Regions from separate parts of the Amorphus sp. 3PC139-8 genome, predicted to be linked through region 2. Evidence: riboswitches for the same ligand, from Rfam matches in the RefSeq annotation. Region 2 holds a riboswitch; each other region holds the start of a gene.
The links. A riboswitch is a leader RNA that binds a small molecule or an ion and turns the genes downstream of it on or off. The one in region 2 is predicted to bind thiamine pyrophosphate.
Positions count from the first base shown of each region.

Region 1 (4,261 bases), on a different contig from region 2:
CATCGAGATTCTGGGCGACGAGTTCGACTACACGGCGCTGACCGAGCTCGACGAGGCGATCCGTCTCCAGATCCTGGAAAACTTGCCGCCGCACACGGTGGCGAATGGCCTCGCCGCGCTCGATTCCGACGACGCCGTCTACATTCTGGAAGACCTGGAAGAGGACGAAAAGCAGGCGATCCTAGCCCGCCTGCCTTTCGCCAAGCGCCATCGGCTGGCCCGCTCCCTCGACTACCCGGAGGAGACGGCCGGCCGGCGCATGCAGTCCGACTTCGTCGCGCTGCCGCCATTCTGGTCCGTCGGCCAGGTCATCGACGCGTTGCGCGAAGAGGACGATCTGCCGGATTCGTTCTACCAGATCTTCGTGGTCGATCCCGCCTTCCGGCTGCTGGGAACCGTCTCGCTCGACCGGCTTCTCAGGACGCCGCGACCGACCCGAATCTCCGAAATCATGAACGAGACCCCGCACACGGTGCTGGCAACGGAGGACCAGGAGGAAGTCGCGCGCGTGTTCCAGCGCTACAACCTCGTCTCCGCGGCGGTCGTTGACGAAAGCGACCGCCTGGTCGGCGTGCTCACCATCGACGATATCGTCGACATCATCGAGGAAGAGGCGGAAGAAGACATTCGCTACCTCACCGGTGCCGGTGACGCTGAGCTGTCGGACACGGTCTACTACACCGCCCGCACCCGAATCCCCTGGCTGCTCATCAATATGGCGACGGCCTTTCTGGCCGCATCGGTGATCGGCCTGTTCGACGGCACGATCCAGCAAATGGTGGCGCTGGCGATTCTAATGCCGATCGTCGCCTCGATCGGGGGCAACGCCGGCATTCAGGCGATGACAGTGACCGTGCGCGCGCTCGCTGCCAAATCCATCTCCACGCGCAACACCGCACGCGTCATCGGGCGCGAGATCCTGGTCGCGCTCGCAAACGGCACGATCGTCGCCGTCGTGGTCGGGCTCATTGCCGGATTGTGGTTTCAGAACCCGGAGCTCGGCGGGGTTATCGCCACTGCACTAGTCTTCAACGTGCTGTGCGCCGGCTTCTTCGGCGTGGTGACTCCGATCGTGCTGGACAAGCTTGGCGCCGACCCGGCGGTGGCGTCATCGGTGTTCCTGACGACGCTGACCGACGTCATCGGCTTCCTCGCCTTCCTCGGCCTCGCCGCCTGGTGGTTCGGCATCTATTAGCCACCCCGAATCATCCTCGGGGCCCAGCGCATCCACTCCGTCCCCTTGACGCGCAAGCCGCGCCCGGTCCACTGTCGCCGTCCGTGAAGCGGGGCGCCTTCGGCACATCGTGTCGAGGGCTGAGAAGCACCCGTCGAACCTGATCTGGGTCATGCCAGCGAAGGGATCTTCACCTGTCGGGACTTCTCCCGATTCGGATGAATTCCTTCGCCTCACTTTCTGGCCGGGCAACGCGTCGATCCGAAGGGTCCGTCGCAGTTCCCGGACGGTTGATTTCGGAGGCGATCTCTCATGAACATCGACGACGTCGCGGACATTGTCGGGCGCATCCGCGAGCGCCAGCCGCTGGTCCACAACATCACCAACTTCGTGGTGATGAACACGACCGCGAACGCCCTGCTTTCGGTGGGCGCCTCACCCGCCATGGTCCATTCGACCGACGAGGTGGAAGAGTTCGTCCGCCTGGCCTCCGCGCTGGTGGTCAACATCGGCACCCTATCGGCGGACTGGGCCGCAGCGATGAAGCTCGCCGCCGGTGAGGCGAACCGGCGAAATATCCCCTGGGCGCTCGACCCTGTCGGCATCGGCGCCACCCGCTACCGCACTCAGCTCGCCGCAGACCTCGTCAGCCTGAAGCCGACGACGATCCGGGGCAACGGCAGCGAGATCATCGCGCTTTCGGGCAGCGTCGACGCCCGCCCCCGCGGCGTCGATAGCCAGCACGGCTCCGAGGCCGCGCTCGATGCCGCACGTGCGCTTGCCGCGCAGACCGGCCATGTCGTCGCGATCACCGGCGTCAGCGACTATGTCACCGACGGCGAGCGGCTTGCCCGCATCGACGGCGGCCATGCGCTGATGCCCAAGGTAACGGGGCTCGGCTGTGCCGCAACCGCCCTGATCGGCGGCTTTCTGGCCGTGGAGCCCGATCCGTTCCGGGCAACGACCGCAGCACTGGCAACCTTCGCTGCCGCCGGCAAGCATGCCAGCGATCACGTGGACGGCCCCGGCACGCTCCCTCCCGTCCTGCTCGACGCGCTGCACAGGCTCGATCGCACCATGCTTGCCGCGAACGCGTCGATTTCGGTGGAGTGAGCGCCATGGCGAAGCCCGCTTTCGACCTGACGCTCTACTTCGTGACCGACCACCGCCAGTCCTTCGAGCACACCTGTGCCGTCGTTCGCGAAGCTGTTGCCGGCGGCGTCACGATGGTTCAGCTTCGCCATCCCGACCTCGACGGCGGCGAGCTTCTGGAACAGGCGCGCGCCTTGAAAGCGCTTCTCGCCGGCACCGGTGTGCCGCTGATCCTCAACGATCGCGTCGACGTCGCTCATGCGAGCGGCGCCGAAGGCGTTCATATCGGTCAAAGCGATCTTCCGCCGTCTGCCGCTCGCGCGATCCTGGGACCGGACGCGATCATCGGGCTTTCCGCGGTGACGGAGGCCGAAATGGCGGCGATCAACCCGGTCGACGTCGACTATGTCGGGATCGGCCCCTATGCGGTCACGACCACCAAGGCGGATGCCGGCGATGCGCTGGGGATCGAAGGCACGCGCCAAGCGGTCAAAATCGCGCCTGTGCGCGCCTGTGCCATTGGCGGGATTGGTGAGAATAATGCCGCGAAGGTGGCCTCCACCGGCGTCGAAGGCATTGCTGTTGTCAGCGCGCTGTCGCTGGCGGACGATCCCCGCGCTGCCGCCGGCCGACTGCGTGCCGCATTCGAAAGCGGACGGTAGCAAACGATCCGTCGTCCATCAGAGAGCGGAGCCAGCGCGCGACCGCGCGCCGGCGTGGGCGACACAAAAAGCCAAACCGGTTCCCACTTTTCCTGGCGTTGCTCAGAACGCCTTGAACGTGATGATCGTCCGGGTATCGCGGATGCCCGGGATCGCATGAAGCTTCTCGTTCATGAACTTGCCGACGTCCTGTCCGTCCTCCAGATAGAATTTGACGAGGAGATCGAAGTCGCCGGCGATAGAATAGATCTCCGAGGCGATCTCGGCGTCTGCGATCGCATTGGCGACCTCGTAGGCCTTGCCGAGCTCGCATTTGATGAGGACGAAGAAAGGCTTCATGGCGCGGCTCCGGATCGTGTCGAGGGCTTCTATGGACTTGGTACAGCGGCTTGTGGAGGCGGCGAAGTGAAGCCGATCACGCCCTGAAGGGCAAGGCCGCCGAGACGGCTTACGGCACGGCGGACTTGACCGATGACCGGCCGATAGCCCAGACGATAGCTTCACGATCCGGCGCCGACGCGCGCCGACACAAGACGGCATGCCCAGGCGGCGTCTGAAAGAACGGTTGAGACGAACATGAACGAAGCGGTGCGCGAAGCCCGGCGCGGCTCTGTCATCAAGGGCGCGACCGGCGATTGGGAGCTGGTGATCGGGCTCGAAGTCCACGCCCAGGTCCAGTCCGAATCGAAGCTCTTCTCCGGCGCTTCCACGGCCTTTGGCGGCGATCCCAACAGCCACGTCTCGCTGGTGGATGCGGCGATGCCCGGCATGCTGCCAGTGATCAACGCCGAATGCGTGCGCCAGGCGATCCGCACGGGTCTCGGCCTGAAGGCGGAAATCAACCTCTCCTCACGCTTCGACCGGAAGAACTATTTCTATCCCGACCTGCCCCAAGGCTATCAGATCTCCCAGTACCAGTTCCCGATCGTCGGCGAAGGCATCGTCTATGTCGACATGCCGGACGGGTCCGTGGTCGAGGTCGGCATCGAGCGCGTGCACCTGGAACAGGATGCCGGCAAGTCGCTGCACGACCAGCATCCGACCAAAAGCTTCGTCGACCTGAACCGCTCCGGCGTGGCGCTGATGGAAATCGTCTCGCGGCCGGACATGCGCTCCGCCGACGAGGCCAAGGCCTATATCTCCAAGCTGCGCACCATCCTGCGCTATCTCGGCACCTCCGATGCCGACATGGAAAAGGGCAACCTGCGCGCCGACGTCAACGTCTCCGTGCGCCGGCCCGGCGAGGGATTCGGCACGCGCTGCGAGATCAAGAACGTCAACTCGATCCGCTTCGCCGGCCAGGCGATCGACTACGAGGCGCGGCGTCAGGTCG
Region 1 is NZ_JABJVY010000014.1:17,574-21,834, forward strand. It holds gene mgtE (magnesium transporter) at 1-1,195, shown strand, start outside; TPP riboswitch at 1,275-1,379, shown strand; gene thiM (hydroxyethylthiazole kinase) at 1,487-2,287, shown strand; gene thiE (thiamine phosphate synthase) at 2,293-2,928, shown strand; gene HNS03_RS14155 (Lrp/AsnC ligand binding domain-containing protein) at 3,031-3,267, opposite strand; gene gatB (Asp-tRNA(Asn)/Glu-tRNA(Gln) amidotransferase subunit GatB) at 3,505-4,261, shown strand, end outside.
Region 1: linked by a shared signal. The riboswitch ahead of thiM (hydroxyethylthiazole kinase) and the one ahead of HNS03_RS12445 (hydroxyethylthiazole kinase) in region 2 are both predicted to bind thiamine pyrophosphate.

Region 2 (4,261 bases):
GCTATTCCGGCGGCATGGAAGCGCTGGCGGAGGCGATTTTTGCGGAACGGCGTGCGCTGACCGCCTGCGCGGTGATCCTGGCGACGATCGTGCTCATTTCGGCAACCAGCATCACCCATGCGGAAGGGGCCGCCCAGCCGCACGATTTCGGCAGCGTGCTCCACTCGCTCTGGTGGGCGATCGTGACCATCACGACGGTCGGCTACGGCGATGCGGTTCCTATTACCCCGCTCGGCCGGATGATCGCGGTCGTCACCATGGTGGTGGGCTTCGCCTTCATCGCGTTGCCGACAGCGATCCTGTCCTCCGCCTTTGCCGAAGTGATCCGTCGGCGCGACTTCACCGTGACGTGGGGCATGATCGGTCGGGTGCCGGCCTTCGCCCGGCTCGATGCGGCAACCGTCGTGCGGATTATGCCGCGGCTGGTGGCCCGCTCCTTTCAGCCGGGCGATATCGTGGTGCACTCCCACGAGGAGCCGGCCGACCTCTTCATCGTCGTGTTCGGCACCTTGGAGGGCCCGGGGCGTCCTCTGCCTCCGCCTTCGGACGATCCGCAGGCGACCGTGGAGGAGGGAGAGGGAGTGGGTGGGGGTGCCTCCGCCCCGCAACCGGATCCCGATCCGGTCCTGTTGGGGGAGGGCGACATGTTCGGAGGGCCACTGTCGGTCGCCGATCTTGGGACCGAAGGCCCGCTGGTTGCGACCACGACCACCCGCATTCTGATCCTGCCCGAGGACGATCTGAAGGTGATCGCGCGGCGCCGACCGGACCTTTACGCAGCCTTGGTGCGCAGTGCGCGCAGCGCGCAGTAATGCGCAATGGCGCTGCTTGCGCCGATTCCTCTTTCACGTGTCGGCTGACCAACGCTCGGGCCAACCCGTTTCTGCCACGAAACGGCATTTGCGCAGTGCGGGCTGCGCAGGACGTTGCGTCGCGGTGCGCAGTCCGATCGGCTATTTCGATCCCGACGGCCAAAGGGCGTGGAAGTGGTGGACCGGTCCACGGCCTTTCCCGATCGTCAGCGTGTCGGCGGCCGCGAGGGCTTCGGTCAGATAGGTCTTGGCGGCGGCCACCGCGTCGGCAAGCGGCAGGCCCTTGGCGAGGCCGGCGGCGATCGCCGACGACAGCGTGCAGCCGGTGCCGTGGGTGTTCTTGGTGGCGATCCGGTCGGCGACGAACCAGCGGGGCGCTCCACCATCGCGGCTGACGAGCAGATCGGCGGACTGGGCGCCGCTGCCGTGCCCGCCCTTCAGGAGGACGGCGGCCGGCCCGAGCGCGAGCAGCCGTTCCGCCTGAGCCTCCATGGCCTCCGGCGTCTCGGCGGTTTCCGTGTCCAGCAACGTGGCCGCCTCGGGCAGGTTCGGCGTGATCAGATGGGCGCGGGGCAGCAGCACGTCGCGCACGTGTCCGATGGCGTCCTCGTCGAGCAACGGATCGCCGGAAGCGGCGATCATCACCGGGTCGAGCACGATCTGGCCGGCGCCGTGGGCATCCAGCGCGTCGGCGACCGTTTGGATCACGGCGGGTTTCGACAGCATCCCGATCTTCACCGCGTCGACGATGAGGTCGTCGAACACGGAATCGATCTCGGCGCGGATGAAGTCGACCGGCACGTCATGGATCGCACGCACGCCCTGGGTGTTTTGGGCCACCAGCGCCGTGATGACAGAGGCCCCATAGACGCCGAGAGCGGCGAACGTCTTCAGGTCCGCCTGGATGCCGGCGCCGCCGGAGGGGTCGGTTCCGGCGATGGTCAGCGCGATCGGGGTGGTCATGGTTTCCGTATCTCCTGACGGCAAAATCACGCCTCAACCCCGGCTGATCAGGGCGTGGCGCTCGAGCGTGGGGGTGTCCATCGCGCCGATCTCGTCGATCACGCGGACGGCGAAGCTGCCCGGTCCGGCGACACCGATGGCGGCCCGCTCCGCGGCCACGCCCCAGGCGACCGTCGCGGCGGCAGCGGCCAGCAGCGAATCGCTTTCGACGGCCCGGCAGGCGGCGATCAGCCCGGAAAGCGCGCAGCCGGTCGCCACCATCCGGGCCAGCATCGGGTGGCCGTTGTCGACAAGAACCGTGCGGGTACCGTCCGAGAGGCTGTCGCGGGCGCCGGTGACGGCGAAGGCGGTGCCGGTTGCCGCCGCGATCGCCGGGAAGAGGGCGGTCATCTCGCCGGAGTTTCCACGCACGATCGCGGGCGCTTGCTTGATCAGCGTGAGCGCGAACGCTCGGCGCAAAGGGACCCGGTCGACCTTGACCGGGTCGAGGACCCATGCCTTGCCGTTGGCGCGAGCCGCCTGGACGGCGGCCTCGATCCCGGCGCGCCGTTCCGGATCGAGGGTACCGAGATTGATCAGTACGCCGTCGGCGCTCTCCACCAGCGAAGCGACCTCGTCGGCATGGACCGTCATCGAAGGCACCGCGCCAATCGCGGCGAGCACGTTGGCGGTGAAATTCTGGGCGACGGTGTTGGTGATGCAATGGACGCGCGGCGCCCAATCGCGCACCCGCGCTATGACGCGGGCAACGGCGAAGGCATCGATGCGATTAGGAGCGGACGTGATATCCGTCATCTCAATCCCTCCGCCGGCACGATCCGGATCAGGTTTCTAAGGGTTAGCGTCTAGCGCCTCTCAGCCCGCTCGGGCACCCCTTTGAGACAGTTCACTCGACTTAGTCGGCTTGCAAACCCGACGCAAGGGATGGCGCCCAACGCTGCGGCGTTGCCCACCGGTTCTGACAGAAACGAACGGCCAGACATGAAAAAGGCCGCCCCGAGGGGCGGCCCGAAATTCGTTGGAAGGCGCGACAATCAGCGCGAATAGAACTCGACCACCAGGTTCGGTTCCATGTGCACCGGGTAGGGCACGTCGGTGAGACCCGGCACGCGCGAGAAGGTTGCGCTCATCTTGGAGTGGTCGGCCTCGACATAGTCCGGCACGTCGCGCTCGGCGAGACCGACGGCCTCCAGCACCAGCACCATCTCCTTGGAGCGCTGGCGCACCTCGATCACGTCGCCGACCTTGCAACGATAGCTCGGGATGTTGACTTTGCGGCCGTTCACCATGACGTGGCCATGGTTCACGAACTGGCGGGCGGCGAACACGGTCGGCACGAACTTGGCGCGGTAGACCAGGGTGTCGAGACGGCTCTCCAGCAGGCCGATCAGGCGCTCGGAGGTGTCGCCCTTCAGGCGGACGGCCTCGTCGTAGATCCGGCGGAACTGCTTCTCGGAGATGTTGCCGTAGTAGCCCTTCAGCTTCTGCTTGGCGCGCAGCTGCACGCCATAGTCGGAAAGCTTGCCGCGGCGGCGCTGGCCGTGCTGGCCGGGGCCGTACTCGCGCTTGTTAACCGGGCTCTTCGGGCGACCCCAGATGTTTTCGCCCATCCGGCGGTCAATTTTATACTTCTGCGAATGGCGCTTCGACATGAAAGCGGTGTCCTTCGTGTGATGACTGTTCTTGAGAACGGAGGTTCTTTTCGAACGATGGACACGCCCCCTCCTTTGCTCCGAAAGGCCGCAACGACCAAAGAGCCGACAGGGACGAAACGAGGCGCCCGCTCGTCCCACGGGTGCGTGAAAAAATCGCCGGCGTTGCCACCAGCGAAGGCGCGTGACATAGGCGATCGCGCTCGCTAAGTCAAATGGCGTCGGGGTGAGCCGATCGGCGGCCGGGCTTGTCTGCCTCGACGCCGAGCGCTTTGATGCCATCATGTTCACTTCTACACCAAACGACGATGTCCGGCGCCGGCTTCTTCAGGCCCTGCAGCCTTGGGCCGCGACCGACACCCGACATCTGATCGACGGCCATGACCACTCGGTGTTGACCGCGTTCGTGACCCGCACCCGCGAGGCGGTGGGCGAACTCACGATGCCATCGGCCGCACTGGTCGTGGTGGTGGAGGGGACGAAGGAGGTCATTGCGGGCGCCGAACGGCGAGCCTATTGCGCCGGAGAGGCGATCGCGCTGCCGGCCGGGGCCCATGTCGACGTGGTCAACGTGCCCGACGCGGTAAGCGGCGTCTATCGGGCGCTGTGCATCACGTTCGCCCGCAAGCTGGTGATCGAGGCGGCCCGGCTCTGGCCAAGCCTCACGGCTTCCAGGCCGCCGCTCGGGACGACTGTGTTTCTCGACGATGCGCTGTGCTCCGCGATCGTGCATGCCGGCGAGGCGCTTGCGGGGACCGCGGATGTTTCCCGCCGTCTGGTGGATCATCGCATTCTGGAGATCCTGCTTGTGCTGGCCGAACGCGGCGTGTTGCC
Region 2 is NZ_JABJVY010000011.1:86,389-90,649, reverse strand. It holds gene HNS03_RS12455 (cyclic nucleotide-gated ion channel) at 1-812, shown strand, start outside; gene thiD (bifunctional hydroxymethylpyrimidine kinase/phosphomethylpyrimidine kinase) at 954-1,775, opposite strand; gene HNS03_RS12445 (hydroxyethylthiazole kinase) at 1,809-2,570, opposite strand; TPP riboswitch at 2,559-2,661, opposite strand; gene rpsD (30S ribosomal protein S4) at 2,810-3,427, opposite strand; gene HNS03_RS12435 (helix-turn-helix domain-containing protein) at 3,654-4,261, shown strand, end outside.

Region 3 (4,261 bases), on a different contig from region 2:
CTTGAGATCGGACAGCTCCTTCACCGGTCCGTCGGCCAGGACGAGCAGCGTGTTGAGCGGGGTCGCGACCAAAGTCCCGATCCGCACCAGCGGGAGCCCCTCCGCCACCTGCTGATAAAGGCTCGGCTGATAGGTCACCGCAACATCGCCATCGCCGGCCGCGATCAGCCGCGGCGGCGCGCTCGGATCGGAGGGAGCGACGAGCTCCACGTCCAATCCTTCGTCGGCGAAATATCCCTTCTCCTTGGCGATCACGAGCGGGGCGTGATCGGGATTGACGTACCAGTCGAGCAGCACGGTCAGGGGCTCCGCAGCCCTGGCGGGCACGACGGAAATCAAGGCGGATAGCAGGGCCGCAGCGGCCAATCGGAACATGACGAAAGTCTCCTTGCGATTTTATTTCGCGGCTAAGTGACGGGAAGGAGAGATCAGAGCCTCCGGCGCCGGGAACCGTCGGAGGCTCAGGCCCTATTGCGTTTCAGGCGCCCACGGCGTCAGCCGTCGGGCAAGCGCGTCGACCGCGAGTCTGAGCGCGACCGCCATCACGGCGAGAAGCGCCAACGCGGCGAACAAAACGTCGGATTGCAGCCGGGCATTGGCGTGCAGCATCACGAAGCCAAGCCCGGCGGAGGAGCCCACCCATTCGCCAACGACGGCCCCAATCGGGGCGACGGCGGCGGCCACCTTGAGCCCGGACAACAGGCTCGGCAGCGCGGCCGGCACGCGGATCAGCGCCAGCGTCTGCAGCCGGCTCGCCCGATTGAGCCGGGCGAGCTCCAACAGGCCGGCCTCGGTCCGTACAAGCCCGTCATAGAAGGCGGAGGCCACGGGGAAATAGATGATCAGCGTCGCCATCACGATCTTGGAGGCCATGCCATAGCCGAACCAAAGCACCAACAGCGGCGCGATCGCGAACACCGGCAGGGCCTGGGTGGCGATCACCACCGGCAGGATCACGCGGCGCGCCGGCGGGAACGCGCTCATGGTCAGCGCCGTCACCATGCCCGACAGGACGCCGATGGCGAGCCCGAGCAGGATTTCACTCGCCGTCACCAACGCATTGGACAAGAGGTAGGCGCCGCGCGTGTTGAACGCGCTCGCCACCTCCAACGGGGGTGGCAGGATGAACGGCGGCAAGGCGAACACCCGGATCACCGCCTCCCAAAGGAGGACGAGACCGGCTGCCACCAGAATGGCGCGGAGAACGGACATCGCAGCGAAGACGCGGGACGCGTGGAGCGAACGCGTCAGACGCGCGCGGTCACGTGCCGGCGTTGACCGGCAACGGCCCATTGCGCACGGGGCCGCGAGACGTCGAGGGAGAAAAGAAGAGGATGCAGCATGGGATCTACCGTCCAAAACAAGCGGAATCGGGAGATCCGGGGATGACGAGCGGCGGTCGTGTCCGTCCCTTCGCCGGTATGACCCGGATCAGGTTCAAAGGGTTCGGTACCGGCCGGCACCATCTCAGCTCGCGTGTGCGAACACCCCTCGGAACGACACCCAGTGTTGCGCAAGCCGATCGCCGCCGCAAGCCCTGCGGCTTGTCTGAAGAGACAAGCTGATCGACCCTGCTAATGGAGCGGGATGCCGGCGGAAAACAGTGCCCCCTTTTCCTCATCCCGCTCAAGATCAACCCCTTCGGGCTCTTGTCCGATGGGACGAGTTGATCGCTCTTCATTCATGGAGCGGGATGCGGGCGGAAAACCGGTCCCCCACTTTTCCTCATCCCGCTCAAGATCAACCCCTTCGGACACCGTCCGATGGGACGAGTTGATCGCTCTTCATTCATGGAGCGGGATGCGGGCGGAAAACCGGTCCCCACTTTTCCTCATCCCGCTCCAAGCCGAGTTCACGCGAATCGCGCTCACCGTCCGCGTGCGTGGTAGTCGGCGTTGGGGCGCATGTCGGTCGCGGTCGCGACCCGATTCGACATGTTGAAGAATCCGATCACCGAGGCGATGTCCCAGATCTCCCGCTCGGTGAAGCCGGCGGCCCTGAGCACCTCGCGATCGCCCTCGCCAACATCGAACGGGGTTTCCGTCAGCTTCCAGGCGAAGTCGAGCATGGCGCGCTGGCGCTCGCTCAGCCGGGCGGCGCGGTAGTTCATCACCATCAGCTCGCCAAGCGCCGGATCGCCGGAGAGCTCGCGGACCGCCGACCCGTGCGCGACCTGGCAGTAGTAGCAGCGGTTCGCGCTGGACACGACAACGGCGATCATCTCGCGTTCCAGCTTCGACAGCCCGGACTCGCCCAGCATGAGATCGTTGTACATGTCCGTGAACGCGCGCAGCTTCGTCTCGTCGAAGGCGTAGGCCTTGAGCACGTTCGGCACCAGGCCGAGCTTTTCCTCGCACTTGGCGAAATAAGCCTCGGTCGCCGCGCTCAACGGTTCGCCGCGCGAGACATCAAGCGCGGTCACCGGATCGTCGAAGTCGGGGCTTGCGGGCTGTTGATCGCTCATGGTCGTCCTCCCTTTCCGCCGGCAGCCGGCGGTTTCGCGATTTTGTCGAACGAGCTTCCCGCGACCGCAGGTTGGGATCAACGGCCCTCCCCCCAAAAGCTTCATGAAAAGAACGAAATCCGCGTGCGATAGGAGCCCATTCAGCCGGCATCGCCAACCGATGAACTGCGCGCTGTTGCCGCAGGGCCGACGAGCCGGGTACGACTTTCTGGTGAGGAACCGTTCGGAGGGCGCAATGCTCGATCGCTACGACGCGGAAAAGACCGAAAAGATCGCCGCCGCCGTCGAAACCATTCCAGCCGATGGAGACGGCGCGGACCGCCGACGCTTCACGGAAGCCTTCTACGCCAGAGGCTCGGCGGAAGACGTCATCCAGTACGGCGCAGACGAACTTGTCGCCCTTGCCGATGCCGCCTGGACCCTGTTTCAGGAGCGCCCGCCGCGCGAAGCGCTGATAACCGTTACCAACCCGGAATTCGCCACCGCCGACCGCGCCCATCGTGGCGTCACCGTCATCAACATCGTGAACGACAACATGCCGTTCCTGTTCGATTCGGTGATGAACGAGCTGATCGAATTCAGCGCCGATGTCCGACTGGTGCTGCACCCGATCCTCGATTGCCGCCGCGATCCGGAAGGCCATCTGATCGCGTTCGGCGGCGATGCCTCGAGCGCCGAAGGTGCCGAGCGCGACAGCTTGATCCACATCCACATCGGCCGCATCGAAAGCCCCGAACGCCGCAGCGCGCTTGCTGAACGCCTCGGCCAAACCCTCGACGACGTGCGGGTCGCCGTCGACGACTGGAAGCCGATGCGCGCCCGCGTGCAGGAGGTGATCGGCCGCTACAAGGAGGGCGGGCTGCCGATCGAGCCGTCCGAACTCGCCAAGGCGGTTTCTTTCCTGGAGTGGCTGGCCGCGGACGACTTCATTTTCCTCGGTCTGCGCGAATATCGGCTCGACGGCGACGTGGAGGTCGGAGAGCTCACGCCCCTTCTGGAATCGGGTCTCGGCCTTCTGCGCGACCCGTCGGTGCGGGTTTTGCGACGCGGCAGCGAGTTCGTGGTGATGACCCCGGAGATCCGAGAGTTCCTGCGTTCCGACCTACCGCTGATCATCACCAAGGCGAACGCCCGCTCGCGGGTGCACCGCCACGTTCATCTCGACTTCGTCGGCATCAAGAATTACGGGCCGGACGGACGCCTGGTGGGCGAAGTCCGGCTGGTCGGCCTGTTCTCCTCGCGCGCCTATACCGGCTCGGTGCGCCAGATCCCCTATATCCGCGAAAAGGTTCAGGCCGTGCTGGACCGTGCCGGCTACGACACGGAAAGCCATTCCGGCAAGGCGCTGCTGAACGTGCTGGAATCCTATCCGCGCGACGACCTGTTCCAGGTCGATGTCGAACTGCTCTACCAATTCGCGATCGCGATCCTGGAGCTCGGCGAGCGCCCCCGCATCCGGGTGCTTCCGCGCACCGACGCCTATGAACGCTTCGTCTCCGTGCTCGTGTTCGTACCCAACGAACGCTACACCACCGAACAATCGGATGAGATCGGCGCCTATCTGGCGCAGCTCTACGCCGGCCGGGTCTCGGCGACCTATTTCGCGCTGCCGGAAGGCCCGCTCGCCCGCATCCACTACATCATCGGCCGCTACGAGGGGGAAACGCCCCATCCCAGCCGCGAAACGTTGGAGGCCGGCGTCGCCCGGATTGTGCGGACCTGGGCGGACGACCTGGAAGAGGCGCTCGCCGGCTATCACGACCACGACACCGCCGCGCGGCTGTTCGACCGCTACGC
Region 3 is NZ_JABJVY010000001.1:181,511-185,771, forward strand. It holds gene HNS03_RS00815 (ABC transporter substrate-binding protein) at 1-375, opposite strand, end outside; gene HNS03_RS00820 (ABC transporter permease) at 469-1,212, opposite strand; TPP riboswitch at 1,392-1,502, opposite strand; gene HNS03_RS00825 (peroxidase-related enzyme) at 1,868-2,464, opposite strand; gene HNS03_RS00830 (NAD-glutamate dehydrogenase) at 2,700-4,261, shown strand, end outside.
Region 3: linked by a shared signal. The riboswitch ahead of HNS03_RS00820 (ABC transporter permease) and the one ahead of HNS03_RS12445 (hydroxyethylthiazole kinase) in region 2 are both predicted to bind thiamine pyrophosphate.